One region of the Sulfitobacter sp. M22 genome, then DNA from elsewhere that is predicted to be linked to it. Evidence: riboswitches for the same ligand, from Rfam matches in the RefSeq annotation. Region 1 holds a riboswitch; the other holds the start of a gene.
What was found. Region 1 has a riboswitch for thiamine pyrophosphate ahead of thiD (bifunctional hydroxymethylpyrimidine kinase/phosphomethylpyrimidine kinase). Riboswitches for the same ligand answer to the same signal wherever they lie in the genome.
Positions count from the first base shown of each region.

Region 1 (14,838 bases):
CACGGGGGGCGGGTTGTTTCGCTGGGTCGCTCTGCTGACCGGATCGAAGAACGCGGTCAAGGGCGCGGGCTTTCTGCTGGGTGCGGGGATGCTGGCCTTGCTCGGGTTTGTGCCGTCGACGCTGGTGATGGCCGCGATCCTGTTCGTGATCCTGATCGGCGTGATCATCGGTATGCCCGCGGGCCTGCCCGTGGGGCGCAAGGACGCCAAGTTCACCGAAGTGCTGTCGAAGAACCGCAATATCAACTGGCTCAGCGCCGCGCGGCTGTTTCTGTTCGGGGCGCGCGACGTGTGGTTTGTCGTGGGCATCCCGATCTATTTCTACGCGGTGCTGTCTGATGGCAGCGTCGAAAGCAAGCGCGACGCCTTCTTTATGATCGGCAGCTTTATGGCGGTGTGGACGATTCTTTATGGTGCCGTGCAAGGCTGGGCCCCGAGGATTCTGCAGGCCGCAAGCCGAACCGAGGGTGAGACACTCACCCAAGCCCGTCACTGGAACCTCGCGCTTGTGGTCGTGCCTGCCCTGCTTGCCGCGCTGGTCTGGATCACGCCTGCACCTTCCGCCACGCTGACGCTCACGATTGTCACCGGCTTACTGATCTTCGGGGCGATCTTTGCGGTGAATTCAGCCCTGCACTCCTATCTGATCCTCAGCTTTACGGATGCAAAGCGGGTCACGATGGATGTGGGGTTCTACTATATGGCCAATGCGGCCGGACGTTTGGTGGGCACGCTGCTGTCGGGGTTCACCTACCAGATTGGCGGGCTGGCGCTTTGTCTGGCAACTGCAGCGGTTATGTTGGCGCTGAGCGCCTTTGGGACGGCACAGCTGCGCCCGACCCAAACCTCATAAGGGACGGCGCGCGAGGTCACCCCCGCGCGCCCTGTTTCAAGGTACTGCAACCACGCCGTTGCGGTTGTCACGCCAGATCACCGCGACGATCAGCGCTGATGCGACACCGGCAATCAGGGTCGTCATCAGCCCGGGGAAGCTGAAGGCAAAGCCCGCGATCCCCAGGGGCAGACGCAGCCAGGGCCGCACCATACCGACGCCTAGCAGATAGCCCTCAAGCCCGCCGGACAGCAGCGTGATACCGATGATGATCGACGGCAGCACGTAGATCAGCGGCGTCAGATCGCCCTGCAGCACCAGCGCAGGCTGGAACAGGAAGAACAGCGGCACAAAGTAGATCACCACCCCCAACCGCATCGCGGTGAAGGAGGTCAGCATCGGCTTGGCCCCCGCAATCGTTGCCGCCAGAAACGCCGCAGCGCCCACCGGAGGCGTGATCACCGACAGCATCGCGTAGTAGACGATGAAGAAGTGCACCGCGACCGTGTTCAACCCGCCGATTTCGATGATCGCGGGTGCCAGCGTCACGGCGAGGAAGATGTAGGCCACAATCGCAAGCCCCGCCATCCCCATGATAAAGCAGGCCAAAACCCCAAGCGCGATGACGAGATAGACGTTATCTCCGCCTAAGGCGACCAGACCCGATGTCATCGACCCCGTGACGCCCGTGATCGTCAACGCGCTGACAACAAAGGCAATCGGCAGAATGATCGCCGCCGTTTGCGTGACCAGCGTGCCGACTTGCCGCAGGGTTTCAAAGATGCGCGCAGGCGTCATCATGGTCTCGCGTTGCAGGAAGCTGAGCGCGATCATCAGCGCACTAGCGTACCACGGGGCATAGTATTCCCACCGCATATACAGCAGACCCCAGACCAGAAAGATCATGACCAGCAGGAACGGCCAGCCGCGCTTCATCACCTCGCGGGCAGAAGGCAGGTGTTCGGGTTTCATCCCCACCAGCCCTTTGCGCGCGGCATAGGCGTCGACTTGCAGGATCAGACCAAAGTAAAACAGCGCCGACGGCAGGATCGCGGCCACCATCACGGTCGCGTAATCCACTCCGATGGTGATCGCCATGACAAAGGCAATCGCCCCCATCACCGGCGGCATCACCACACCGCCGGTAGAGGCGCAGGCCTCGATCGCGCCGGCGTAATGGGGCGGATAGCCGACCTTTTTCATGGTCGGAATAGTGATCGACCCCGTGCCCGCGATGTTGGAAAAGATCGACCCCGACAGCGACCCGAAAAAGGCGCTGGCGACGATGGACACTTTTGCAGGACCACCGCGGTATTTGCCAAAGCCCGCATTGGCGAGATCAATAAAGAACTGTCCCGCTCCTGTCGCAATCAACACGCCGGCAAAGACCAGAAAGCCCAGCACGATCTCGGCCACGATCTTGGTCGTGATGCCCATCAACCCTTCGGTGCGGAAGACATGCGCCTCGATCATCCGTTCAAACGTATAGGGGATGCCCATCAACAAACCGGGGAAGTAATCGGCCACCAGAGGATACAGCCCCAGCACCAGGACGACCAACAGGAACGGCACGCCTCCCGACCGCCGCGCGATCTCGAGCATCAGCAGCCACAACACCACACCGGCGTAAAAGTTGGTCCAGCCCGCCTGCACGATCTCCCATGCGTACATGGAGAACCACATGCAGATGCCAAAGCCCACGGCGGCGGCCACGATGTCATAGATCGGGACGCTTGTGTGCGATTGCTTTGCAGGCAGCGCAATATAGGCGGCGGCAAGGAAAGTGCCGATAAAGACCCAGTAATACTGCCCTTCAATCAGGCGCCGCCCGCCAATGGGCACGCCAAACACATAGGCCAGCCCCAACCCGAGGCCAAAGGTACACAGCACCACAAAAGCAATGCTGGTGAATGAAAACAATCCCCCTAGGCGCGTCGTCTCTGACGCGGGATCGACAGCCGCTTCAGCCGCTGGTTGTTGATGATGAGCTGACATGGAAAATCCTGCAATTAAAGCCGCTTATGCGATATCTTTAAGAGGACGGAGCAGTGGAACCGCTCCGTCCTTTGGTCGGTCCGGTGGCGTTACAGACGCGAGCGGAAGGGCTCGAGCCCGTCGGTGTGCTTGGCCAGAATGTCGAGGTATTCCTGGTTCTCGAAGTTCATCTCGATGCCCTGCTCCATCGCTTCTTTCATGCCGGCGTTACGCGCGGCGATCCAAGCGTCCATCTTTTCGATGGCGGCATTGTTCCAAGCATCGTCTTCTTCGGTCCACTGGCCGATTTCACGCAGATATTTCACCGTGCCCTCGTGCACAGGGATCGGGTTGGCATCCAGGAAGTTGCGGAAATGCTCGATCGACATACGGGTCGCCAACGCATGCGATCCTTTGTAGTTGTCGTGGGATTCATCGATCCATTTCGCCATGTTGTAAACGAAGTCCTCGTCTGCCGTGACCGGCACGGCGTAGACAAAGTTCGATGTCATGGAATCAACGCCTTTGGCGGTGCTCACGCCCATGGATATCTTCGACGGGATGGTCATGGGGCGGTGGCTCAGGTAGGCGTCCCAGCCCTCTTTGTTGGCAGGGTCCATCGGCAACCAACGAATGCTGCCCGGTGCGCCTTCCATTTCGGACAAGACCGAGGAGATCGGCGAACAATAGGCAACGTCAGATTTACCTTCGACGACCGAGCGGCAGTTCTCGCCGTAGCTAGAGGCAGGAACGAACTCGATCTTTTCTTGCGCTTCCTCTGGCGTCATCCCGATAAACGCGGGCAAGGCTTGGGTGATCGCGGCCACAATCGCGGGCGAGAAAACGCCGGATGTAACGCGCACGCCGCCTTTGCCAATGTCTTCGAGGGTTTGCAGCTCGGAATCCCCGGCCACGACAAAGCCCCATGGCGTGTCGTTATGGTGCCACATGATGCGCTGCGGCATTGGTTTGGCCGAGGCATAGCCGCCGACCCCTTCCGCCTGCAACGCCATTTCCGACGCCGAGACAGAGGCAATTGCGACATCCTCGCGATCGGTCAGACGCTTGTAGCGCATCGGTTCACTGTCTTCGGGCACAATCCGAACGGTCGTTCCGGTTTCTTTTTGCAGTGTGGGGCCCCAGCCGTTGGTTGAGGCAAAGCTGCCCGTCGACGTGCCCGGCGTGGCGATCACCAGCAGGCGCGGCCATTCATAGTCTTGTGCCATCGCGGCACCGGACAGCGCCATAGTTACGGCGATAGACCCGACGGCGGCCTTGGCAAAACGTGTCATATTTTTCATGTGGTTTCTCTCCCTGTTTTTCATCTTTGGATTGTTCGGGATTGCCGCATCACGGCTGCCGCAGAATATGCAGTTGTCAAGCGGCACCTCCCAATGCTCAACGTAACGCGTTCGGTATGACCCGCTGAACGGGCTAATAAACGCGTCCTCCCGAGTGCCGACCCCCCTCCTCCCGAGGTTGTCCGACTCAATCTATTAACCAGCCTAGGGGTAAGATATTTCGATGCCAATACCGCAGAACAGAACTTGATACCGCAACGAGGCAGGGGTTTTTGGCAATCGGCCTTAGCTTGCTGATGCCAAAGGGTTAACGGCGTCGGATATGCCCTTCGTTACGTTGCGTTGCTTTGGGTTACGGGGTGTAAATTCGACTGACAAGCGTCAGGCGAACTGCCGCAACAGGCCAAATTTTGCTAAAATAAACGCCACTATCGATTGAATATTTTATATCTTGCACCGTTTGGTGAACTTGGCTACGCCTAAGGTAACGACGCTGTTCGCCCCTCATTTGGGCGGCAGCATTAACATCTATCCGTCGGGGTGCCCATTTGGGCTGAGAGGTGCAAGCACCGACCCGTCGAACCTGATCCGGGCAATACCGGCGTAGGGAACGGGTATCTTTGTGCGACGGCTTCAGGTCGGTTTTACAAAGCTCATTCTTGCGTCTGTTTGTCCGCCATCGAGAGGCGAAGACGTGACCAAGAAGACCCCCATTTCCCTAACCATCGCCGGTTCAGACAGCGGCGGCGGCGCCGGCATTCAGGCGGATATCAAGGCGATGTCGGCCAATGGCGTCTATGCCGCCAGCGTGATCACCGCCGTCACCGCGCAAAACACCCGCACCGTCAGCGCCGTTCATGAAATCCCTGCCCAGATTGTATCGGCCCAGATCGACGCCGTGCTCTCGGATCTGGATGTGCAGTCGATTAAACTGGGGATGCTTTTTTCGCCGCAGATCATTCAAGCGGTGGCACAGGCGCTAACCGGTTTCAAAGGTGCCGTCGTGGTAGATCCGGTGATGATCGCCAAATCCGGTGATGCGCTGTTGCAGGACCAAGCCGTCGCAGCGCTGATTACGCATATTCTGCCACGCGCCGATCTGCTGACCCCCAACCTGCCCGAAGCCGCTCGCCTGCTGAACCAGTCCGAAGCCACCACCGCCGACCAGATGGTAGCGCAAGCGCGATGTCTGCTTGATATGGGCCCCAAAGCGGTGCTGGTGAAAGGCGGACATGGCGCGGGTGACATCTGTAGCGACGCGCTTGTCACCGCGAAGGGTGTTACCTGGTTGACGGCACCGCGCATCAACACGCGCAACACCCATGGGACGGGATGCAGCTACGCCGCTGCCATCGCCGCCGAGCTCGCGCATGGCGCACCCTTGGCCAGCGCGGTGCAAACTGCCCATAGCTATCTCCACCAGGCGATCCGCGCCGCCGACCGTCTTTCGATCGGTACCGGCCACGGTCCCGTGCACCATTTTCACGCGATCTGGCCGTGACCCGCATCACCATCATCGGCACCGGCGTGGCAGGGCTGTGCACCGCCCGCGTCTTGCTGGATCGCGGCGCCCGCGTGCATCTGATCGACCGTGCCCGCCAGCCCGGCCCGCAGGGGTGTTCGTGGTGGGCGGGGGGTATGCTCGCCCCCTATTGCGAAGGTGAAAGCGCCGAAGAACCCGTGGTGCGGCTGGGTCAAAAAGCGGCGGATTGGTGGGCGCAGCATACGACGTCCCTGCAGCGCTGCGGCTCGCTTGTCGTCTCGCCAGCGCGGGACACAAGCGATCTGACGCGCTTTGCGCGACGCACGGACAGCCATAAAACTCTGACCGCCACAGAGATCAATGCGCTCGAGCCCGATCTGGGTGATCGCTTTGCCAAGGGCCTGTTTTTCGAGGACGAAGCCCACCTGTCCCCCCGCACCGCGCTGGCAGAGCTGTGGCGCGGACTTGTCGCCGACGGGGCCACCTTTGAACAGCGCGAGGCCGACCCGAATGCGTTCGCAAAAGACCGGTTGGTGATCGACTGCCGAGGCTACCATGCCCGCGTCGATATGCCCGCGTTGCGCGGGGTGAAGGGGGAAATGGTGCTGCTGTCCTGCCCTGACGTCTCCATCAACCGCCCTATTCGCGTGCTGCACCCGCGTGTGCCGATTTACCTCGTGCCGCGGGGGGACGGTGTTTACATGCTTGGGGCCACGATGGTCGAAGGCCGCGCGAGTGCCCACGCCAGCGTCCGGTCAGTGCTGGAACTGCTGAGCGCGGCCTACGCGCTGTCGCCCGCTTTTGGCGAGGCCGAGATCCTCGAGATCGGCGTCGACAGCCGCCCCGCCTTTCCCGACAACCTGCCGCGCATCGAACGGCAGGGCAATATGATCCGCGCCAATGGCCTTTATCGCCACGGTTTTCTGCTGGCCCCCGCGCTGGCAACGATGGTGGCCGACTTGATCCTTGACGCTAAAACACCGGAGATGTTCCATGAAACTACAGCTTAACGGTGCCCCGCTCCACAGCGACGCGACCACTCTTGCCGCCTTGCTTGAGGCCGAAGGATTTGGCGGGGCCAAGGTCGCCACAGCCGTGAACGGCAGCTTTGTCCCAGCCACGCTGCGCGCGACGCATCCCCTTAACTCAGGCGACAGCATCGAAGTGCTCGCCCCCATGCAGGGAGGTTGAGATGCGCAGTTTCTACGGCGAAACGCTTGCCAATGGTCTGATGCTGGGCACCGCGCAATACCCGTCGCCCAAAGTGCTGTCCGACGCCTTTGCCCGCAGCGGTGCGGCGGTGGCAACGGTATCCCTGCGCCGCGAAAGCGGGCGAGATCGCGCCGGTCAGGATTTCTGGGAACTGATCCGCGCGCTTAACGTGCACGTGCTGCCCAACACCGCCGGCTGCCACAGCGTCAAGGAAGCCGTCACCACCGCCCATATGGCGCGCGAGGTCTTTGGTACCCGGTGGATCAAGCTTGAAGTCATCGGCGAAGAAGACACGCTGCAACCGGATGTATTTGGTTTGGTCGAGGCCGCGCGCATTTTGACCGAGGACGGGTTTCAGGTCTTTCCCTATACCACCGAAGACCTTGTGGTCGCGGACAAACTTTTGCGGGGGGGGTGCGAAGTGCTGATGCCCTGGGGCGCGCCCATCGGGTCGGGCATGGGGCTGAACAATGTCTTTGGGCTGCGTGCCATGCGCGCGCATTTCCCCGACGTGCCGCTGGTGATCGACGCCGGCATCGGCCTACCTTCGCACGCGGCACAGGCGATGGAACTGGGGTTTGACGCGGTGCTGCTGAACACCGCTGTTGCCAAGGCAGGTGATCCCGCCGCCATGGCCGAAGCTTTTGCCACCGCGATCCGCGCCGGACAGCTTGCCGCCGACGCCGACCCGATGCCGCCCCGCGATATGGCCGCGCCCTCGACTCCGTTGATTGGAAAGGCGTTTCTGGAATGAGCCTCGACCGTTTCTATCCAATTTTCGACAGTGCGGCATGGCTGGACCGACTGGTGCCGCTGGGGATCAAGCTGGTGCAGCTTCGGATAAAAGACACACCCGCCCCCATGCTACGCCGTGAAATCCGGCAGGCCAAAGCGATCTGCGCGGCCCATGACTGCACTCTGGTCATCAACGATCACTGGCAGATCGCGCTAGAGGAAGGTTGCGATTTCATCCACCTTGGTCAGGAGGATCTGGATACCGCAGACCTGTCTGCCATCCGCGACGCGGGTGCGCGGCTTGGGGTCAGCACCCACGACAAGGCAGAGCTGGCCCGTGCCCTCGACCTGCGCCCCGCGTATATCGCTTTGGGTCCGATCTATCCGACGATCCTGAAAAAGATGAAGTGGCACGAACAGGGGCTTGACCGTCTGCGCGACTGGCGTGAACTGGTCGGGCAGACCCCGCTGGTGGCAATCGGCGGCATGTCCGTTGCCCGCGCCGCCGGAGCCTTTGACGCCGGTGCCGATTGCGTCGCGGCGGTGACCGACATCACCCTGCACCCCAGCCCCGAGGACCGCATCGCTGATTGGTTGGGGGCCACACGATGACCCGTTACGACCGGCAGACGATCCTGCCCGAAGTGGGCACGACAGGCCAACAGGCGCTGGCGGCTGCGCGTGTGGTCGTGGTTGGCGCGGGCGGTCTGGCCGCGCCGGTGCTGCCGCTACTTGCGGGTGCCGGTGTGGGGCATATCACCTTGATCGATGGGGATCATGTGTCGCTGTCGAACCTGCACCGACAGACACTGTTCACCGAGGCCGATATCGGCACCGCCAAAGTTACCGTCGCCGCCCGCGCCATGACCGCACGCAACAGCAACTGTACGGTTGTGTGCCATGCTGTTCCCCTTGCGCCGGACAATGTCGCGACCCTCACCCAAGATGCCACGTTGGTGTTGGATTGCGCCGACAGTTTCGCGACCAGCTATGTGCTCTCGGATCACTGCCTTGAGGCGGGTCTGCCCCTGATCAGCGCCTCGGCGTTGGGGTTCGGGGGCTATGTCGGCGGGTTCTGTGGCGGTGCGCCGTCGCTGCGGGCGGTATTCCCCGACCTGCCCGACCGCGCCGCCAGCTGCGACACGGCAGGGGTCATGGGGCCGGTCGTTGCCATGGTCGGTGCGGCGCAGGCGCAAATGGCCCTAGCGTGTATTCTGGGATTGTCGCCGTCGCCGCTGGGACAGTTGGTCAGCTTTGACCTCGCCTCCTACCGCTTTGGCGGCTTTCGCTTCGACACCGCGCCAGAACCCGATCACGGCTTTGGCTTTCTGGCACCGTCGCAAATCCGCGCGAACGATTGGGTCGTGGACCTGCGCGGCCAAGGCGAAGCCCCAACAGCCGCAACCCCGACTGCGCTGCGCATCACCCTGCCCGATTTTACCCGAGATACCCCCCGCCCCTCGCACCAGACCCGCGCGGTGATCGCTTGCCGCTCTGGCCTGCGCGCGTGGCAGGCGGCGACCCATCTGGCCACCTATTGGAACGGCCCCGTTTCCCTGCTCGCCATGGGCGAACCATCCCCGTTGAAAGGACAAACCGATGAAAATATGTAATATTGTTGCGGCACTCGCACTGACCTCTGGTCCGGCGCTGGCGCAGGACGAGATGACGCTGCTGCTGGACTGGTTCGTGAACCCGGACCACGGGCCGATCATCGTCGCACAGGAAAAAGGGTATTTCGCCGAAAAAGACCTGAAGGTAGAGGTCATCGCCCCCGCCGATCCGTCCGACCCGCCCAAACTGGCCGCTGCGGGCAAGGCGGACCTAGCGATTTCCTATCAGCCGCAACTGCACCTGCAAATCCACGAAGGCTTGCCGCTACAACGGGTCGGCACGCTGGTCGCCACACCGCTGAACTGCCTGCTGGCGTTGACGGACGGACCCATTGCGTCCCCAGCGGATTTGGCGGGCAAAAAAGTCGGATTCTCTGTTGGCGGTGTTGAAGAAGCAGTGCTCGGCGCGATCCTGACCCATCACGGGCTGTCGCTGGATGATGTGGAACTCGTCAACGTGAACTGGTCGCTGTCGCCGTCTCTGATGTCCGGTCAGGTCGACGCCGTCATCGGTGCGTTCCGTAATTTCGAGCTGAACCAGATGGATATCGAAGGTGTCGACGGTACCTGCTTTTATGTCGAGGAAGAGGGCCTGCCACCTTATGACGAGCTGATCTACGTCGCCAACCGCGACACGATGGACAAAGACATGATCGCACGGTTTCTGGCAGCCACAGAGAAAGCGACGCAATATATCGTGAACCACCCTGAAGAGAGCTGGGAAATCTTCGCCGCGACCTCGGTCGACCTACAAGATGAACTTAACGCTCGCGCATGGAAGGACACGCTGCCGCGTTTTGCCCTGCGGCCGACAGCAATGGATGCCGGTCGCTACGCCACATTCGAGACGTTCTTGCACGATGCGGGGCTGACCCCCACGATCTCGCCCGTGTCGACCATCGCCATCGATGTGACCGTCCCATGACCGCGCCGGACTATGGCCACAGCTTCGCGCTTTGGCGCGGAGCGGCAGCAGAGGACTGGCAGGGCTACACCCATCATCCTTTCGTTGAAGGGCTGCGCGACGGGAGTCTGCCACGCCGCTGTTTTTTGAACTATTTGATCCAGGACTATGTTTTCCTTGTGCATTTCGCCCGCGCCTGGTCCATGGCCGTGGTCAAGTCCGAGACGCTGGAAGAGATGAAGACCTGCGCCACCACGGTCGATGCGCTGGTCAATCACGAGATGGCATTGCACATTCGCACCTGTGGCGAGGCTGGCATCAGCGAAGCCGCGCTGTTCAACGCAACCGAAGCCCCCGCGAACCTCGCCTATACGCGCTATGTGCTCGATGCGGGGATGCAGGGCGATTTCCTCGACCTCATGGCGGCACTGCTACCTTGCGTCATGGGTTATGCCGAGATCGGGCAACGGTTGGCACAGACGCGCAGCGCTGACACCCCCTATGCCGAGTGGATCGATACCTATGCCGACCTCGGGTATCAGAAAATGTGCCAGACAGTCGGCGCGATGGTCGATCAATCAGTTGCGCGGCGGATCGGCGATCTTGAACACGCACCCCGTCGCGATACGCTGCAAAAACGCTTTGCGACCGCCACGCGGCTAGAGATCGGGTTCTGGCAGATGGGGCTGGACCTGCCATGACCCCCCCGCCCGCATTGCACCTTGTCGGGCAACACCAGATCGACAGCCGCCCGTTGTTCGATGCCGACATTACGTTGCCCGCAGGCTCATGGACCTGTTTGTTGGGGCCATCGGGCGTCGGCAAATCCACTGTGCTTCGGCTCATGCTCGGGCTGGAAACCGGCGGGGTGTTTGCGGGCACGATCTCCCCGTCCGACGGGCAGCCGCTGGACGGGCGGATCAGCTATATGGCGCAGTCCGATCTGCTGTTGCCGTGGCTGAGCGTGATCGACAACATCATGATCGGCGACCGGTTGCGCGGCGTCCCCCCCGACAGGGACCGCGCAACTGACATGCTTGCGCGCGTCGGGCTGGCGGACCATGCGCAAAAGAAGCCGTTGGCGCTGTCGGGCGGCATGCGACAACGCGCAGCACTTGCGCGGACCTTGCTCGAAGACCGTCCCGTCGTCTTTCTGGACGAACCCTTTTCGGCGCTGGACGCCGGCACCCGCGCCGCTATGCAAGAGCTCGCTGCGGAATTGTTGAGCGGACGCACAGTGTTGTTGGTGACCCATGATCCGGCAGAGGCCGCGCGGCTGGCAGATCACATCCTGATCCTGTCCGCCGAGGGCGCACAAAGCTGGCCCGTGCCCGCGACACCCGTACCACGCGCCATCACCGCGCCCGAAACATGGGCCTGTCAAAGCGCGCTGTTATCCCATCTACGCGGTGTTCCCGCATGAGGCGCAGTGACATACCGCTTGCGATCCTGCTGGGGCTGGCGCTGTGGCAAGGCATCGTACTGCTGACCGATGCACCGCATTACATCCTGCCCTCGCCATGGCGCGTGGCGCAAGCGGCGTATTATGCCCGCGTGAGCCTTTTGGAAAATGCCTGTGTGACCACGGTCGAGGTGCTGCTGGGTCTGCTCATCGGTACGGGCCTGGGGGCCGCGACCGCGATCCAGTTGTCGCAGTCCAAAACCTCCGAGCGTCTTTTGCTGCCGCTGTTGGTCTTTACCCAAGCCGTGCCTGTCTTTGCGCTCGCGCCGCTGCTGACGCTGTGGTTTGGTTACGGGATGGGGTCAAAGATCGTGATGGCGGTGCTGATCATCTATTTTCCGGTAACTTCGGCCTTTCACGACGGGTTGACCCGCGTGCCCACCGGCTACCGTGATCTGGCCCAATCGATGGGGGCACGCCGCTTGCGTTTTATGCGCCATGTGCAAATCCCGCAGGCGCTGCCGAGCCTTGCAACGGGGCTGCGGCTGGCAGCCGTCTATGCGCCCATCGGGGCCGTGATTGGCGAATGGGTCGGTGCGTCAAAGGGCCTTGGCTATCTGATGCTGCTCGCCAATGGCCGCGCCAAGATCGATCTGATGTTTGCCGCCCTGATCGTGCTGGCGTGCCTGACCGTCCTGCTGCATTTCGCCGTCGGGCAGTTGGCGCTGCGCCTGACACGCTATGCCGAAGGGCGCATGTAAATAGGTCTGGATCACGCCCGCTAACGGGGCGTGATCCAAAGCACTCGTTACTCGGCGTTGGGGCGGACCCGCGCGCCACTTTTATCGGCAAAGGCCGCGAGGCGGGCACGGGCGTCAGGCTGGGTATTGACCACACCGGCCACCACGGCCTCGGCATAGGCGGCATCCATTGCGGACATGTTTTGCATGTGGCTCACCGCGCTACAAATCGCAAAGTTAGACAGCGGCAGGTTCTGGGCTGTCTGGCGGGCAAGCTCCATCGCCTTGTCCATGCTGGAGCCTTCGACGATATACTGCGCCAACCCTAGATCGACCGCCTCTTGCCCCTGATAGACACGGCCCGTCAGCATCATATCGATCATCCGGGCCTTCCCCACCAGATCGGTGACACGGATCGTTGCACCCCCGCCCGTGAACAGACCACGCTGGCCTTCGGGAAGCGCGAAATACGCGCTTTGATCCATCACCCGCACATGGGCAGAGCTGGCAAGTTCAAGCCCCCCACCGACGACAGCCCCCTGCAACGCGGCGATCACCGGCACGCCGCCATATTCCATCTTGTTGAACGCTTCGTGCCAACGCAGACAGACGTGCATGAAATCGGCAGGGCTGCGGTCTTCATCATGGTGTTCAATCAGGTCTAGCCCGGCGCAAAAGTGATCCCCCGCGCCTGCGAGAACCACGGCACGGACACCGGCACGGGGTGCCGCGGAAAAAAAGGTCACCAGCTCCTCGATCGTGTCGATATCCAGCGCATTCCGCTTGGTGGGCCGATTCAGGGTCACCACCCAAACGCCATCGTCATGCGCCTTGATATCCAAGTTGCGGTAGCTGGTCGGATCAATCTGAACGGCCATGTGAATTCCTCCTCTTTTAGAGCCGGCTTTTCGGTCGGCCCCGATGCCTCGCTGCTGCAAGGTCTTGCTGAATATAAGCAAAAGGCACTCCCACCTTTTGCGTGAATGCCCATTGAGTAACCTGCCCGTGACACCCCGTCTATCGGTGTTCCGCTGATTTCAGCGCGTCGACTTCCCCAAAGGCAAAGCCCCCGTTAAGATTCGTGCATCGCGGATCACCTTTCGGCGGCAAAACCGTTTGAAAACGCACTGTTAGCGTGTGAATTTACCGCGTTCCGGCACAGGATAGGAAAAAAATCGAAAATAATCGTCGGGGCGGCAAAAATGGGGTTGAACCCCGCCCGATCCTTGGGGTAGTGAAGCGTTACCGGGTCGTTAGCTCAGTTGGTAGAGCGCTTCGTTTACACCGAAGATGTCGGGAGTTCGAGCCTCTCACGACCCACCATTTTTCTACATATACACAGTTCTACCAACGCAACCTGCGCTAACGGTGACAGGGTTTTCTGCGTTTGTTTCCAGAGTCTTATTAGCCTGCCCCCGCTTGGATCGGTTGCCCGAGCTTTGCAGACAGCAAAGCCCCCCACCGAGGTGGAGGGCTGTTGTCACTGTCATATATATAAGAAAATAATCTGCGCCGGAAAAGCGGCAGACTAAGGGATCACAGGTCGGTCAAATCGTCATCAGCGTCTTGCGCTGGACCGTCGCCCTGACCCGGTGTCAACTGACGTACCTTAACGCGGATCATCTTGCCGTTCTTCAACTCTTTTTCGTTGATCACCTTCAGCTTACCAAACGGCAGAAGGTTCAGTTCGCGACTGTCTGACAAGGCTTCCCCGAGAACAGAAAGCATCGCCTCTACCACGGGTTTCGCGTCGCGTTTCTTCACGCCAGAACGTTCGACCACCGTATCGATCAGCTCTTTCTTGCGCATCACCGGCCCCAAGATCACCGGATGTGGGGCATCAACAACGGCGGGAGCTGCAGTATCGTCTGCGATGTCGGCTTTGGGCGTATTGAATTCTTTAGGAGTAGTCATAATGCTGCTCGTCCTTTCAGGAGGTTAGCAAAACCCTAGCGAGGCGGCGGCAGGTCATCCAGAAAGGCCTGGTGCCAAACCCGTATCGGGCGAAAATTCATATGGCTTATGTTAGAAAGCCCGCCCCGAGGGGCGGACTTATCGTCATTGGCGTTGCAGCTTAGTGCGCTGTGGCACTGTCACCTGCGGCGTTCCGACGGGCCAAAGCAGCGGCGGCGGCGGCGTCCTCCGCATCTTGATCCCATTCAATCGCTTGCGGCTCACGGACCAGCGCGTGTTTCAACACCTCGGAGACGTGCTTGACGGGAATAATGGTCAGCCCTTCTTTCACGTTATCCGGAATATCCGGCAGGTCCTTTTCGTTCTCGGTCGGGATGAGAACCGTTGTGATCCCACCACGCAGCGCCGCCAACAGCTTTTCTTTCAGGCCGCCGATTGGCATCGCATTCCCGCGCAAGGACACCTCCCCCGTCATCGCAATATCGCGACGCACGGGAATCTGGGTCAGCACCGACACGATCGATGTCACCATCGCCAGACCGGCAGAGGGACCATCTTTGGGCGTTGCACCATCCGGCACGTGAACGTGGATATCCAGCGTATCGAACTTGGGCGGCTTTACCCCGATCTTGGGGCTGATCGACCGCACATAGCTGCTCGCCGCGTCGATGGATTCCTTCATCACATCGCCGAGCTTACCGGTGGTTTTCATCCGGCCCTTACCCGGC
Region 1 covers NZ_WMEC01000001.1:1,060,035-1,074,872, forward strand. The annotation lists gene arsJ (organoarsenical effux MFS transporter ArsJ) at 1-853, shown strand, start outside; gene GLP52_RS05320 (TRAP transporter permease) at 890-2,827, opposite strand; gene GLP52_RS05325 (TAXI family TRAP transporter solute-binding subunit) at 2,917-4,107, opposite strand; TPP riboswitch at 4,634-4,734, shown strand; gene thiD (bifunctional hydroxymethylpyrimidine kinase/phosphomethylpyrimidine kinase) at 4,802-5,608, shown strand; gene GLP52_RS05335 (FAD-dependent oxidoreductase) at 5,605-6,600, shown strand; gene thiS (sulfur carrier protein ThiS) at 6,584-6,781, shown strand; gene GLP52_RS05345 (thiazole synthase) at 6,783-7,556, shown strand; gene GLP52_RS05350 (thiamine phosphate synthase) at 7,553-8,149, shown strand; gene GLP52_RS05355 (ThiF family adenylyltransferase) at 8,146-9,150, shown strand; gene GLP52_RS05360 (ABC transporter substrate-binding protein) at 9,137-10,075, shown strand; gene tenA (thiaminase II) at 10,072-10,755, shown strand; gene GLP52_RS05370 (ABC transporter ATP-binding protein) at 10,752-11,477, shown strand; gene GLP52_RS05375 (ABC transporter permease) at 11,474-12,217, shown strand; gene GLP52_RS05380 (crotonase/enoyl-CoA hydratase family protein) at 12,265-13,074, opposite strand; tRNA gene GLP52_RS05385 (tRNA-Val) at 13,444-13,519, shown strand; gene GLP52_RS05390 (HU family DNA-binding protein) at 13,733-14,110, opposite strand; gene lon (endopeptidase La) at 14,271-14,838, opposite strand, start outside.

Region 2 (14,838 bases), 1.3 Mb from region 1:
AGCTCCTTGGGTTCAAACGGTTTGGCAAGATAATCATCCGCCCCTGCTTCCAGCCCGTCGATGCGGTTTTCCGTCTCGCCTTTGGCGGTCAGCAGCAGGATTGGTGTTTGCATGGTTTCGCGCAGACCACGGGTCAAGCTCAGCCCGTCTTCGCCCGGCATCATCACATCCAACACGATCAGATCAAAATCCAACCCCGCCAGAATGCGCCGTGCATGGGCCGCGTCGCGGGCCGTGGTCACTAGAAAGCCATGCCGCATCAGAAACTTCTGCAACAACGACCGGATACGTTCGTCATCATCGACGATCAGCAGGTGCGCATCTGCCTCGTTCACGCGCCATTCTCCTTGAGGCGCGTGTAGCTGTGGTGCATTTCAGGGTCCATCATCGCCTCTAGTACGGTGCGGAAACCCGCGACCGCTTCTGGTCCGGCATCGCGGAACGCGCTGCGCATCCGCATCCGTTGTGCATCAGATAATGCCTGTTCGAGCGCGCGCCCTGCGTCGGTCAGATACAAATGCCGCTCCCGCTTGTCGGTTTTTCCCACTTGGCTTTTGACAAGACCATCGGCGATCAACGTGCGCAAGACACGATTAAGGGATTGTTTTGTAACACCCAAAATCCCCAGCAGATTGTTCACCGTCGTGCCCGGTGCACGGTTAATAAAGTGAATTGCACGGTGGTGTGCGCGACCATAGGCCATGTCCACCAGTATCTTGTCGGGGTCGGCCGTGAAACCGCGGTAGGCAAAGAACATCGCCTCGATCCCCTGACGCAGCTGTTCATCCGTCAGGAATAGCAGGTTCTCGCCCGTGTGTGATGATGGGCCGCGTCCGTCCGCCATTGTAGTCTCCCGTTGCTGCGCCAAGAGCTTACGTCAGCGTTATTGACTTTCCAAGTGTCAAAGGCTATCGAATCCCATGTTTTGCGTAATTATATGTCTGCACGCAGCGGGTTTGACGCAATTTTCATAAACCCCAAGGTGCTTTTAGGAAGGATACATCATGGACGGCGCATATGACGATCGCGACGGCAAAATCTGGTTGGACGGCAAAATGGTCGATTGGCGCGAGGCCAATGTCCATATTCTGACCCATGCCATGCACTATGCGTCATCGGTGTTCGAAGGCGAACGCTGCTACAACGGCAAGATTTTCAAAAGCCGCGAACACTCTGAGCGGCTGCGGAAATCGGCACAGTACCTCGACTTTGAGATCCCCTATTCCGTCGATGAAATCGAGACCGCGAAATACGAAATGCTCAAGGCGAACGGCTGGACCGACGCCTATGTCCGCGCAGTCGCATGGCGCGGTGCCGGCCCTGATATGGGTGTCTCGGCGGCGCGCAACCCTGTGCGGCTGGCCATCGCCGGCTGGGAATGGGGCAACTATTATGGCGACGCCAAGATGCAGGGTGCCAAGCTCGACATCTCAAAGTGGAAACGCCCCTCGCCCGAGACGATCCCCGTGCACGCCAAAGCGGCGGGCCTGTATATGATCTGCACCACTTCCAAACACGCGGCAGAAGCCAAGGGTTGTTCTGACGCGCTGTTCATGGACTACCGCGGCTATGTGGCCGAAGCGACCGGCGCGAACATCTTTTTCGTCAAAGACGGCGAAGTGCACACGCCGCTGGCCGATTGCTTTCTTAACGGGCTGACACGTCAGACCGTGATCGGGATGCTCAAAGACAAGGGCCTGACCGTGCACGAGCGCCACATCATGCCCGAAGAGCTGGAAGGCTTTGAACAGTGCTGGCTGACCGGCACCGCAGCCGAGGTCACGCCCGTCGGCCAGATCGGCGACTACACTTTCGAGGTCGGCGCGCTGACCCGCGAGATTTCGGAAGACTACGAAAAGCTCGTCCGGGCCTGAACCGACCCACTAAGACAAAACGGCGCGAGGGTTCACACCCCCGCGCCGTTTTCGTTTCCACACCTGCGATACAGCAAGCCGCCTTAGTAAAGCGCGACCGGATTGATCATCGCCTGCACCGTGCCTTTGATCAGCGGCTGTCCCAGCACGAACATAAACTCTTGCACGCCTTCAGCGACCAGCGGGCCTGTGTTCATGGTTTCCAGAATGTAGATGCCATTGTCCTTGAGCAGCGTGACGTGGCCATAGAATACCTTGTCACCTTCTTTCGGCGGAATGGCCTCGAGGCCCCATGTGTCAGCGCCCACAGCCAGCGGGTTCATCGACGCGACAAACACCGCGCCTTCGTTGTTCAGCCCCGGTTCGGTCGACCCCCACGCGCTTGGGTCGCTTTCCATCATGCCATCGGTCCAACCGGTGTGAAACAGCACGATATCGCCTTCCTTCACGGTGACCTGCTGCGCTTCCATCGCGGCGGTGATCTCTGCCTCGCCGAAATGCTCTCCGGCGGCCAGCACGTCCTTGCCCATATGTTTGGCCATATCGATGATCACAGCGCGCCCGACCAAGGGCGGCACAGCGTGGGTCCCTAGTTTTGTCAGGCCGCTGATTGCCGAGATCTCTTTCTCATCCAGACAGTTATAGTACATCCCGTTTTCCCCGAGATGCCCCAGCCCGTCCAGCTGCGACCCGATTCCGATCCAGGTTTGCAGCAGGTCGTCGTTATAGTTGCCTTCATAGCCAAAGGACGACAGTTTTTGCCCACCGTGCTGGTTGGGCTGAACGATTTGCAGGTTCAAAGACCGAGGCGGAAAGGCAGGGGTGTCCGGCCCGATCACGATCCCCAGCGGCATCGATTTGCCCTGTTTGATCAATTTAGCCGCCTCTAGCGTGCGTTCAGTCGAGATCAGGTTAGCCGATCCCAATTGATCCTCCGCCCCCCATTGCGATGGGGCGCAGTCTTGCGCCCATGCGGCAGTTGCCCCGAAACCAATGGATACGGCAGTAGCAATAATCTTGGTTAATTTCATGTTTCCCTCCCAGAAAGCAGGGTGCGGAACACTCAGGAGACCTGCGATTCCACACCCTAGAGGGTCAGGCTAGCACAAAATGCAATCCTGACACGCATTTTCGCGTGCTGTCAGCTTGGGGTTCCTTGGGGGGTGCTGCTCGCCTTGGATTTGGACCGGTCCAGCCCCAATTGCCGTTCCCGCCAGATGATCGCCGCACCGCCGGCGATGACCAGACCCGCCCCGATCAGGATCGCAGGTGTCGGGATTTCGCTGAACAAGACCCAGCCGATCAGCACCGCAAAGATCATTGATGCATAGTCGAATGGGGCCAGCATCGACACCGGCCCATAGCGATATGACGCGGTGATCATGATCTGCGACACCCCGCCGATCATGCCCGACAGGATCAACAACGCCGAGACCTGCCAACCGGGGTTCACCCACCAAAGCGGCTCCCAGTTGATCACCATCCCTGCGGGCAGGGTAAAGAACGACAGGCAGGTCGCGGTGAGTGAAAAGTAGAACACGATGGCCGCCGTGCTGTCGGTTTGCACCAGACGGCGCACGTGGATCTGGACCAGCGCACGCATGATCGACGCAGCAACCACCATAATCGCGCCCATCATCGCCAGTTGCGACACGCTATCCCCGTCCACGGTGAAGCGGGGGTACAAAACGATCAACACCCCGATCAACCCGATCGCCACAGCGGACAGGCGGAACACACGCACCTGTTCGCCCAAGAATATCGCGGCAAAGATCACGGTGAACAGCGGCGTGGCATAGCCGATAGCCGTCACCTCTGGCAGGGGCAGCAGGCTTAGCCCCGCAAAGGTCAGCGCCATCGCCGTGGTTCCAAAGACGCCGCGCCAGACGTGGCCCATCAGGTTGCTTGGCTTTAGCCCGTCGCGCAGATCGCCGCTTTGCCACAGCCACAGGATGATCATCGGGAAGGCAAAGAACGACCGGTAGAACACGGCTTGGGCGGCGGGCACGGTGGCCGTCGCGATCTTGATGAGGGCCGCCATGACCGAGAACAGAAAGACCGCCCCCAGTTTAAGGGCGATGGCCCGGCCGGGGCGGTGCTCTGTCGTGGTGCTTTGCATGGCGCATGCTTGCGCCTGTGCGTTTCAAGTTGCAAGATCCCGCGTCAACCTGCGCGTGCTATTCCCGCCCATGTGCGAAAAATACGAGCGCCCTGCGCAGCTTAGCCGATGACGCCCTGATTTTCGCCGACCTGACCACGGTGCAGCAGCATGTGATCCAGCAGCACACAGGCCATCATCGCCTCGCCCACGGGCACGGCGCGGATACCAACGCACGGATCGTGGCGACCCTTGGTGATGATCTCTGTGTCTTCGCCGGATTTGGTGATCGTCTTGCGCGTGGTCAGGATACTCGACGTCGGTTTGACCGCGAAACGCAGCACGATGTCTTGGCCGGTGCTGATGCCGCCCAGAATACCGCCCGCATGGTTCGACGAATAGACAGGGCCGTTGGGGCCCATGCTGATCTCGTCTGCGTTCAACTCTCCGGTCAGCATGGCGGCGGACATCCCTTCGCCAATCTCGACACCTTTGACGGCATTGATGCTCATCATCGCAGCGGCTAGATCGGTGTCGAGCTTACCATAGACCGGCGCACCAAGGCCCGCGGGCACGCCGCGTGCCGTGATCTCGATGATCGCACCGACAGAGGATCCGGATTTGCGCAAACCGTCCAGATACGCGGCCCAGTCGTCAGCTGCCTTGGCGTCGGGCACCCAGAACGGGTTCTGTTCGATTTGGTCCCAATCAAACGCATCTCGGTCGATTTTATGCGGGCCCATCTGCACCATATAGCCGGTAATCTGCACATTCGGCGCGATTGCCTTGATCGCTTCACGTGCCAATCCTCCCGCCGCCACACGCGACGCGGTTTCACGTGCCGACGACCGCCCGCCGCCGCGATAATCGCGGATTCCGTATTTCTGGAAATAGGTGATGTCTGCGTGACCGGGGCGGAACTTGTCCTTGATGTCGCCGTAGTCTTTCGACCGCTGGTCGGTGTTCTCGATCATCAGCTGGATCGGTGTGCCGGTGGTGACGCCTTCGAACACGCCTGACAGGATCCGCACCTCGTCCGCTTCGCGGCGCTGCGTGGTGTATTTGTTCTGGCCGGGTTTGCGCTTGTCCATCCACTGCTGGATCATCTCTTCGGTGATCGTCACACCGGGGGGGCAGCCGTCCACCGTGGCCCCCAAAGCAGGCCCGTGGCTTTCGCCCCAGGTGGTCACGCGGAAAAGATGGCCAAAGCTGTTGATCGACATGGGATGTGCTCCTTTGGCGGTGATCCTTAACGGGGGCAGGACCATGCCTCAAGGGGTTTCACCTTGCGCGCGGGCCACAGGCGTTCTACCGATAAGACACCTCGGGGGGCCTGACAGGCTGAGATGTGCGCGCACGGACCCGTTGAACCTGAACCGGTTAACACCGGCGGAGGGAAGGTCTGGATACACCTCCAACGCTTTCTGACGCCGCATTTTGGAGGATGCCATGAAGTATCTTACACTTGCTGCCACCACGCTTTTCGCCACGCAGGCATGGGCCGACACGCCCGAACTGGTGGTCTATACCTACGATAGCTTTGTCGCCGAATGGGGCCCCGGCCCTGTAATCGAAGCGGCCTTTGAAGCAGAGTGTGCCTGCGATCTGAAATTCGTAGGCATGGGCGATGGCGCGGCGCTGTTGGCGCGGCTCAAGCTGGAAGGCGCACGGTCTGACGCCGATCTGGTGCTGGGGCTTGATACCAGCCTGATCGCGGCGGCCAAGGAAACAGGGTTGTTCGCGACGGCCACAGTTGATGCGGATTACGACCTGCCCGTCACATGGGAGGACGACAGCTTTGCCCCCTACGACTGGGGCTATTTTGCCTTTGTCCATAACGCCGATCTGACACCGCCTGCGAACTTTCGCGCGCTAGCCGACAGTGACCTCAAGATCGTGATTCAGGACCCCCGGTCCTCTACCCCCGGTCTGGGCCTGCTGATGTGGGTCAAGGAGGCTTACGGCGACGAGGCCCCCGCGATCTGGGAAGGTTTGGCGGATAACGTCGTGACCGTGACCAAAGGCTGGTCCGAAGCCTACGGCTTGTTCCTTGAGGGCGAGGCCGACATGGTGCTGAGCTATACCACGTCCCCCGCCTATCACCTGATCGCCGAAGAGGACGCGACCAAAGCCGCCGCCGCCTTTGACGAAGGCCATTACATGCAGATCGAAGTGGTCGGCAAACTGGCGGGCACCGACCAGCCCGGGCTGGCCGATCAATTCATGCAGTTCATGGTATCGGACGCGGCGCAATCGGTGCTGCCCACGACCAATTGGATGTACCCCGCCGTTACGCCCCAAGGCGGGCTGCCCGAAGGCTTTAAACAGTTGATCGAACCAGACAAGGCGCTGCTGATCCCGAACGGTGACGTGCCCGCCCTGCGCGAGGAAGCATTGGCCGAATGGCTCTCCGCGCTGTCGCAATAAGCACGAAAACCGGCATCAGCGCCGCCATTCTGGTTGCGGCGCTGATCCTTGCTGCGGTGGTGGCGGTACTTTGGCGGGCGGAGTTCGGCAGCGGGCTTGGCCCGGCCGATTGGGCCGCGATCCGGTTTACCGTGCTACAGGCCGTGCTTTCCGCTCTGCTGTCTACCGTGCTGGCAATCCCTGTCGCCCGTGCGCTGGCGCGGCGGCGCTTTGTCGGGCGCGGGCTGCTGGTGACGCTGCTTGGGGCACCTTTTATCCTGCCGGTGATTGTCGCCGTGCTGGGGGTGCTTGCGGTGTTTGGCCGCGCGGGCTGGCTGAATGCGGGTCTGACGCTGGTCGGACTGCCCGGCATCTCTATCTACGGGCTGCATGGAGTCGTGCTGGCACATGTCTTTTTTAACCTGCCACTGGCAACGCGACTGCTGTTGCAGGCGTGGCAAACCGTGCCCGCTGAACGTTTCCGGCTGGCAGCGCAGCTTGGCATGACCCCGCGCGCCGTGTTCCGCAGCATTGAACTGCCCCTGCTCCGCCAGATCCTGCCCGGCACAGCGGCGTTGATCTTTGTGATCTGCCTGACCAGCTTTGCCGTAGCGCTGACCCTCGGCGGCGGCCCCCGCGCCACGACAATCGAGCTTGCGATCTATCAGGCGTTCCGTTTCGACTTTGACCTAAACCGTGCTGCACTGCTGTCGCTGGTGCAGCTTGGCCTTGCCGGCAGCACCGGCGCGCTGGCGCTTTGGATCATCCCCGCGATCAGTCTGGGCGGCGGGCAGGACCGACCCCTGCACCGCTGGGACGCGCGCGGCGGGTTGCAACGGGGGATCGATGCGCTGTTCATCACGCTGGCGGCGGGGTTTCTTCTGTTGCCCCTGACCTCGGTCCTGCTGCGCGGGGTGATCGGCCTGCCGCAAATGCCCGCCAGCGTGTGGCAGGCGGCGGGCACCTCTGTCACCGTGGCGTTAATCAGCGTGGTGGTCTTGCTGGCCTTGGCCCTCCCCCTTGCCGGATGGATCGCGACCCGCGCCCGCGGCGGGGTAGAGGCGGTGGGCCTCTTGGGTTTGGCTGCCTCTCCGCTGATGATCGGCACCGGCTGGTTCATTCTGATCAACCCCATCGCCAGCCCTTTTACGCTGGCCCTGCCCGTCACAGCACTGGTCAATGCGCTGATGGCCCTGCCCTTTGCCCTGCGTATTCTGGTGCCCCGCCTGCGCGACACGGTTCAGGTTTACGGCAGGCAGGCGCAAATGTTGGGGCTGCGCGGCTGGCCGCTTTGGCGCTGGCTGATCCTGCCACGCTTGCGCCCGCAGATCGGATTTGCCGCGGGGCTGACCGGTGCCCTGTCGATGGGAGATCTGGGGGTCATCGCCTTGTTCGCCGACCCCGACAGTGCCACCCTGCCACTGCAAATGTATCGCTTGATGGGGGCCTACCGGATGGAGGCCGCGGCGGGTGCGGCCCTGATCCTGCTGGCGCTGTCGCTGGGGATTTTCTGGATATTCGACAAGGGAGGGCGCTGGCATGCTGACGCTTGAGACCGCACAGATCACCCAAGGCAGCTTTACCCTGCACGCCGACCTGACCCTTGCGCCCGCGCAGACCTATGCGGTGATCGGCCCCTCGGGTGCGGGGAAATCCACCCTGCTGGGGGCGCTTTGCGGGTTCATTCCGCTCAGTACTGGCAGGCTGCTGTGGCAGGGCACAGACATCACCCAAGCGGCCCCCGGTGCGCGGCCGATGACGATGCTTTTTCAGGACAACAACCTCTTTCCCCATCTCAGCGTGATGCAAAATGTGGGGCTGGGGCTGCGCCCCGACCTGCGGCTCAGCACTGCGGAACAAACCCGTGTACACGAGGCGCTCGATCGCGTCGGGCTGCAGGGGATGGCTGCCCGCAAACCTGCCGAGCTTTCCGGCGGGCAGCAAAGCCGTGTGGCCCTCGCACGGGTACTGGTACAAGCCCGCCCGCTTGTACTGCTCGACGAACCCTTTGCCGCACTTGGTCCTGCCCTGCGTAACGATATGCTTGATCTGGTGGCAGAGCTCGCCGCAGAAACCGGCGCAGCGCTGATCATGGTGACCCACGCCCCCGAAGACGTGCGCCGTATCGCGGATCAGGTGATTTTTGTCGAAGGTGGCACCGCGCAGGCACCTCAGCCTGCCGCAGCGTTGATGGACAATCCGCCCGACGCGTTGCGTGCCTATCTGGGATGATCAGAAAATGACGGCGTAAAAGGTCAGCGATGTCAGCAAGATCGTCAGATACCCCAGCAACACATAAAGCCCGTCACGGGTGAACAGACCAAAAGCAAACAGCGCCACCGTTCCGCCCCCGAAAGACGACGCGAAGGGCACGAATTCAAGCAAGGGCCAGCCCACGGGCAGGATCACGCAGGTCACCAACGTCAGCAGACGCATCGGGCCTGTCGTCAGAAACTGGAGCCTCTTACCCGAGTGGCGATCAAAGAACGCCGCGGGCTTGCGCAGCCACCGCACGCAAAACAGCAACCGTGTTGATTTGACCTCGCGGCGCAGCAGGAATTGCGGCAACCACAGACGTTTGCGTCCATAGACCGCCTGCGCCGACAGCACGATGACGACCATCGCCATGAAACTGGACACACCAAAGACACCGGACAGCGGCGACACTAACAGCAGCGCGGCCACCAGAATGAAGGGGAGCAGGGACCGCTCTCCGAATTCGTTCAGCACATCGTTGATCGTGACCATCTCGCGGCTGGCCGCTTGCTCCATCCCGTCCAACAGATGGGTGAGGCTACGCTCCTCGATATTGTGCATATACCCCCCAAAGGTCAGCTGTCTCGTGCAAGCAATGCCGTCAGCCCAGCCCGATAGGTGGGGAACTGCGGTGCCCAGCCTAACGCCTGCTTAATACGGTCGTTCCGAACCTTCTTGCTTTCCGCGTAAAAGCTGCGGGCCATGGGGGTCATATCGGCCTGATCAAAGGGGATCGCGGGGGGCACGGGAAGGCCAAGCAGCTCTGCCGCGTGGGCGATCACGTCTTGCGGTGGCGCGGGGTCATCGTCGCACAGATTATAGACCGCGCCCGGGTCGGGCCGCTGCAAGGACAGCTCAAGCGCTTGGGCAATATCCTCGACATGGATGCGAGAGAAGACCTGCCCCTGCTTGATGATCCGCCGCGCCGTTCCGGCCCGCACCTTGGCAAAGGGGCCGCGTCCGGGGCCATAGATGCCTGCGAGGCGAAAGATATGCAGCGGCAGATCGGGGATCGCCTGCCATCTTGCCTCTGCCGTGACACGGGCGCGCCCGCGCTTGGTCGATGGCGTAAGCGGCGTGTCCTCGTCCACCCAATCGCCGTCGTGGTCGCCGTAAACGCCTGTTGTCGACAGATAGCCTACCCACCGCAGATCGGGCGCGGCGCGGGTGACCGCATCCTCGACCGCATTCAATACCGGATCGCCCGCGCTGTCCGGTCCGGCCGAGACGAGCACATTAGGAAACTGCGCGATCAACGCCCCCAGATCGGCACCCGGCCATACGACGGGTTCAACGCCCGTGTCCGCGATGGCATCTGCCTTGTCGGGGCTGCGCGTGGTGCCGACGATGCGCCAGCCCTGCGGCACCAGCCGTGCGGCAAGGGCGCGCGCGCTAAAACCATGCCCGATCGACAGCAGCGTTTTCTCCATGAGGCGTCCTTTCTATGTGGTGGTCCGGGGCAAGGCGATCCGCTGCCCCTCGGGGACCAACGCATTCATCTGCGCGATATGTTCCGGCAGGCATTTGGTCAGGAAGTCATAGGTTTTGACCACATGCGCCCGCGCCGCCGGCCCCAGATGCGCATAGGCAGCCGGATTGCCCAGCACTTCCGCCACCTGATCGCCCAGCGCATCGGGATCGAAGAAATCGCACAGCAGGCCGGTTTCGCCGTGGGTAATCGCCTCGCGCACGGGGGCCACGTTAGAGCCGACGATCGTAGCCCCCATCGCCATCGCCTCGAGCAAGGACCACGACAGCACAAATGGCATAGTCAGATAAAGATGGCAGCGGCTGATCTGTATAACCTTCTGGTAATCCTCGTAGGACAGCTTGCCCAGAAAATGCACCCGCGACCAATCGACGTGCTTGCCCACCTCCGCCTCCATCTCGGCGCGCAGGCCGCCGGGGTGTTTGCTTTTGCCGCCATAAGAGGTGTCGTTGCCCCCCACTACCAACACCCGCGCATTGGGGCGTTGCTTCAGGATGCGTGGCAATGCGCGCATGAACACATGAAAACCCCGCGTGCGTTCAAGGTTGCGCGACACAAAGGTCAGCACCTCGTCATCCTTGGTCAGGGCGCGATCCATCCGCCCCAGCTTGAGCGTCACCGCCGGATCGGGGCGCAGCTGGTCTGTGCGTATCCCGTCGTGGCAGACATAGAGCTTGCGGTGAAAGCTTTGCGGAAAACGGTCGCGCTGCCAGTAGGTCGGGCTGAGCCCGACATCGACGGTTTCGATATTGGCCAGCGGCACGGCATTGCGCGCGTGCAATAGAAAGGGGGTATTCTCGGTCACGGGGTCTTCGGGGTCGAACCCCACAGGGCCGCCGGTATCGCTGTAGTAATACTCGAAGAAGCCGATGATCGGGACATCGGGCCAGATCTGCTTGAAAAACGTCAGCTCCCCCCAGCCCACATGCCCCACCACGATATCGGGCTTGAACCCTTCGCGGGTCTCAATCTGTTTGGCCGCGCGGGCGGCACCCAAGCCGTTGCCGGTCGATTCCTCCCAGTTCTTCGACAGCCCATAGGCGTTCTCTGCCGGTTTGTGATGCGCCTTGTAGACCCGCGTCTCGACGCCCTCAAAACGGGGCGGATTTTTGCGTTGGGTCAGGAAATAGATCTGGTGTGTGCGTTGATCGGCCAGCCATTGCACCAGCTCGCGGTATTGGCCGGGCATATTCTGGTGCACAAACATGATCTTCATGGGGTCGCCTTATGTCCTGTCGGTTGCAGACAGTTAGCCCAGTCGGCACGGACAGTGCAAACGCCACGGCGCTGGACGGCTCTGGCTTGAACCTCGGGCGATCTTCGTGTCAACGTCAGGTATGAAAGAACATACATTCCCCTCATGGCCCGGTGTGGCCGATCAATTGGTCGCTGTTGCGGCAGGACGCAGCGCTGCGGATACAATTATCACCGGCGGTATCTGGGTCAATGTGCACACGCGCGAAACCCTGCCGGACCATGATATTGCGATCAAGGCGGGGCGCATTGCCTTTGTCGGGCCGGACGCCAGCCATTGCAAAGGCGATGCGACCAAGGTGATCGAGGCCAAGGGCCGCTATATGATCCCGGGGCTGTGCGACGGGCATATGCACATCGAAAGCGGCATGTTGACACCTGCGGAATTTGCCCGCGCCGTAATCCCCCATGGCACCACGTCAATGTTCACCGACCCGCACGAGATCGCCAATGTGCTGGGGCTGGAAGGCGTCCGCATGATGCATGACGAAGCCTTGATGCAGCCGGTGAATATCTTCACGCAAATGCCATCCTGTGCACCCTCTGCCCCCGGTCTGGAAACCACCGGCTTTGAAATCACGGCAGAGGATGTCGCCGAGGCGATGCACTGGCCCGGTATCATTGGTCTGGGCGAGATGATGAACTTCCCCGGTGTGACCGCCGGCGACCCCAAGATGCTGGCCGAGATCGCCGCAACGCAACGCGCGGGCAAGACCGTGGGCGGGCACTATGCCTCCCCCGATCTGGGGCCCGCCTTTGCTGCCTACGTCGCGGGCGGCCCTGCGGATGATCACGAGGGCACCTGCGAGGCGGACGCCATTGCGCGGATGCGGCAAGGGATGCGGTCGATGATCCGGCTGGGGTCTGCTTGGTACGACGTTGAAACACAGATTACCGCGATCACCGAAAAAGGGCTGGATTCGCGCAATATGATCCTGTGCACCGACGACTGCCATTCCGGCACCTTGGTGAATGACGGTCATATGAACCGCGTGGTGCGCCATGCCATCGACTGCGGCTGCGACCCTTTGGTCGCGCTGCAAATGGCGACGATCAACACCGCGACCCATTTTGGGCTGGAACGCGAGATCGGGTCGCTGACACCCGGACGGCGAGCGGATGTGATCCTAACCTCTGACCTCAAAACGCTCCCCATCGAGACGGTGATCGCACGCGGTCAGATCGTGGCCGAGGATGGCGCGTGTCTGGTAGACTGCCCGCACTACGACTGGCCGCCCCATGCCCGGCAAACCGTCAACATGGGCAAAGACCTTGGCGCCGATGATTTCCAGATCACCGCGCCTGCGGGGGCCAATGCCGTGACTGCCAATGTGATCGGCGTCGTCGAAAACCAAGCCCCGACCCGTGCGCTAAAGTTCGAGCTGCCGGTGACCGAAGGGCGCGTGCAATCCACGGGCGAGGTCTGCCAGATCGCGCTAGTCGAACGGCACCGCGGCACCGGCACCGTCGTCAACGCACTTGTGTCGGGCTTTGGCTATCAAGGGCCGATGGCGATGGCATCCACCGTGGCGCATGACAGTCACCACATGATCGTGGTGGGCACCGACACCTACCATATGGCGATGGCCGCGAACCGTCTGCGTGAAGTCGGCGGCGGGATCACCATCTTCAAGGACGGGGCAGAGCTGGCCATGGTCGAACTGCCAATCGCCGGCCTGATGTCCGACAACCCCGCATCCGATGTCGCCGCCAAGACCGAAGCGATGATGCAGGCGATGCGCGATTGTGGGTGCACTTTGAACAACGCCTATATGCAGCATTCCCTTCTGGCACTTGTTGTCATTCCCGAATTGCGCATCTCTGACCTCGGCTTGGTCGATGTGCGCAGTTTTGAATTTATTCCTTTGTTAGAGCCTGTTTCATGACCAAAATCCTGACCCCAGACGCCCGCCCCGCCGAACAATTCACCGATGCTGCTGCCGCCGTTGCCCGGCTGATCGAGCTATACGGCCAAGCGACAGGTTTCCTGAGCGCGCATTTCCAGAAGGCGATGGACAGCGCCGCGCCGGAAACGCGGATCAGGGCCTTCTACCCCGAGATCCGGTTTACCACCTCCAGCTATGCACAGGTGGATTCGCGGCTGTCGTTCGGCCATGTGTCGTCCCCCGGCACCTTCTCGGCCACGATCACGCGGCCAGAATTGTTCAAACATTACCTAACGCAGCAAATCGGGCTGCTGATCGAAAACCACGGCCAGCCCGTGACCATCGCGGTATCCGACACGCCGATCCCCGTGCATTTCGCGGTTAGCAATGACGACAGCGTGACGATCCCGCAGGAAGGTGCCGCGGATTTCACCCTGCGCGATGTGTTTGACGTGCCGGACCTGAGCACAACCAATGACGACATCGTCAACGGCACCTATCTGCCGCTGGACAACGTGCGCCCGCTGGCCCCCTTCACTGCGCAGCGCGTCGATTATTCGCTGGCACGGCTGACGCATTACACCGCGACCGATCCCGAACATTTTCAAAGCCACGTGCTGTTCACCAACTACCAGTTCTACGTCACTGAGTTCGAGGAATACGCCCGCGCCATGCTGCGTGACCCCGATAGCGGCTACACGTCCTTCGTCTCTACCGGTAATGTCGAGATTTCGGACGGCGACGCGCCGCTGCCTGCGTCGGTCAAGACTCCACAGATGCCGACCTACCACCTGAAGCGCGCGAACGGGTCCGGGATCACGCTGGTTAACATCGGCGTCGGCCCGTCCAACGCGAAAACCGCGACCGACCACATCGCCGTACTGCGACCCCATGCGTGGCTGATGGTCGGCCACTGTGCCGGTTTGCGGAACACACAGGCGCTTGGGGATTTCGTGCTGGCGCATGGCTATCTGCGCGAGGACCACGTGCTGGACGACGATCTGCCGGTCTGGGTTCCGATCCCCGCGCTGGCCGAGATCCAGATCGCGCTGGAGGACGCCGTTGAACAGGTCACCCAGCTTGAAGGCTACGAGTTGAAGCGGATCATGCGCACGGGCACTGTCGCCACCATCGACAACCGCAACTGGGAACTGCGCGATCAATCCGGTCCGGTGCAGCGGCTCAGCCAGTCGCGCGCCGTGGCGCTGGATATGGAAAGCGCCACGATTGCGGCCAACGGCTACCGGTTCCGGGTGCCCTACGGCACGCTTCTATGCGTCTCGGACAAACCGTTGCATGGTGAATTGAAACTGCCCGGTATGGCGTCAGATTTCTATAAAACGCAGGTCGCACGGCACTTGATGATCGGTATTCGCGCTATGGAACAGCTGCGCGATATGCCGCTAGAGCGGTTGCACAGCCGAAAATTGCGCTCGTTTGACGAAACTGCCTTTCTCTAAAGGCCGAAATCGGCTGAAAATAGCATGTTTTCGCGGTTTCTTGCGACCTATTCGTTGTGTTCAACCACAACATACCGTTACATTCTGCGCGTGAGGCCCTAATCCGGGCGGACGA
Region 2 covers NZ_WMEC01000001.1:2,315,335-2,330,172, forward strand. The annotation lists gene GLP52_RS11435 (response regulator) at 1-335, opposite strand, end outside; gene GLP52_RS11440 (MarR family winged helix-turn-helix transcriptional regulator) at 332-844, opposite strand; gene GLP52_RS11445 (branched-chain amino acid aminotransferase) at 1,005-1,874, shown strand; gene GLP52_RS11450 (cyclase family protein) at 1,958-2,905, opposite strand; gene GLP52_RS11455 (DMT family transporter) at 3,016-3,993, opposite strand; gene aroC (chorismate synthase) at 4,095-5,195, opposite strand; TPP riboswitch at 5,288-5,387, shown strand; gene thiB (thiamine ABC transporter substrate binding subunit) at 5,422-6,399, shown strand; gene GLP52_RS11470 (thiamine/thiamine pyrophosphate ABC transporter permease ThiP) at 6,375-7,931, shown strand; gene GLP52_RS11475 (thiamine ABC transporter ATP-binding protein) at 7,918-8,610, shown strand; gene GLP52_RS11480 (exopolysaccharide biosynthesis protein) at 8,611-9,195, opposite strand; gene GLP52_RS11485 (SDR family oxidoreductase) at 9,210-10,064, opposite strand; gene GLP52_RS11490 (glycosyltransferase family 4 protein) at 10,077-11,339, opposite strand; gene ade (adenine deaminase) at 11,461-13,263, shown strand; gene GLP52_RS11500 (AMP nucleosidase) at 13,260-14,723, shown strand.
Region 2: it holds a riboswitch for thiamine pyrophosphate, as region 1 does, so the genes downstream of both, thiB (thiamine ABC transporter substrate binding subunit) here and thiD (bifunctional hydroxymethylpyrimidine kinase/phosphomethylpyrimidine kinase) in region 1, are expected to answer to the same signal.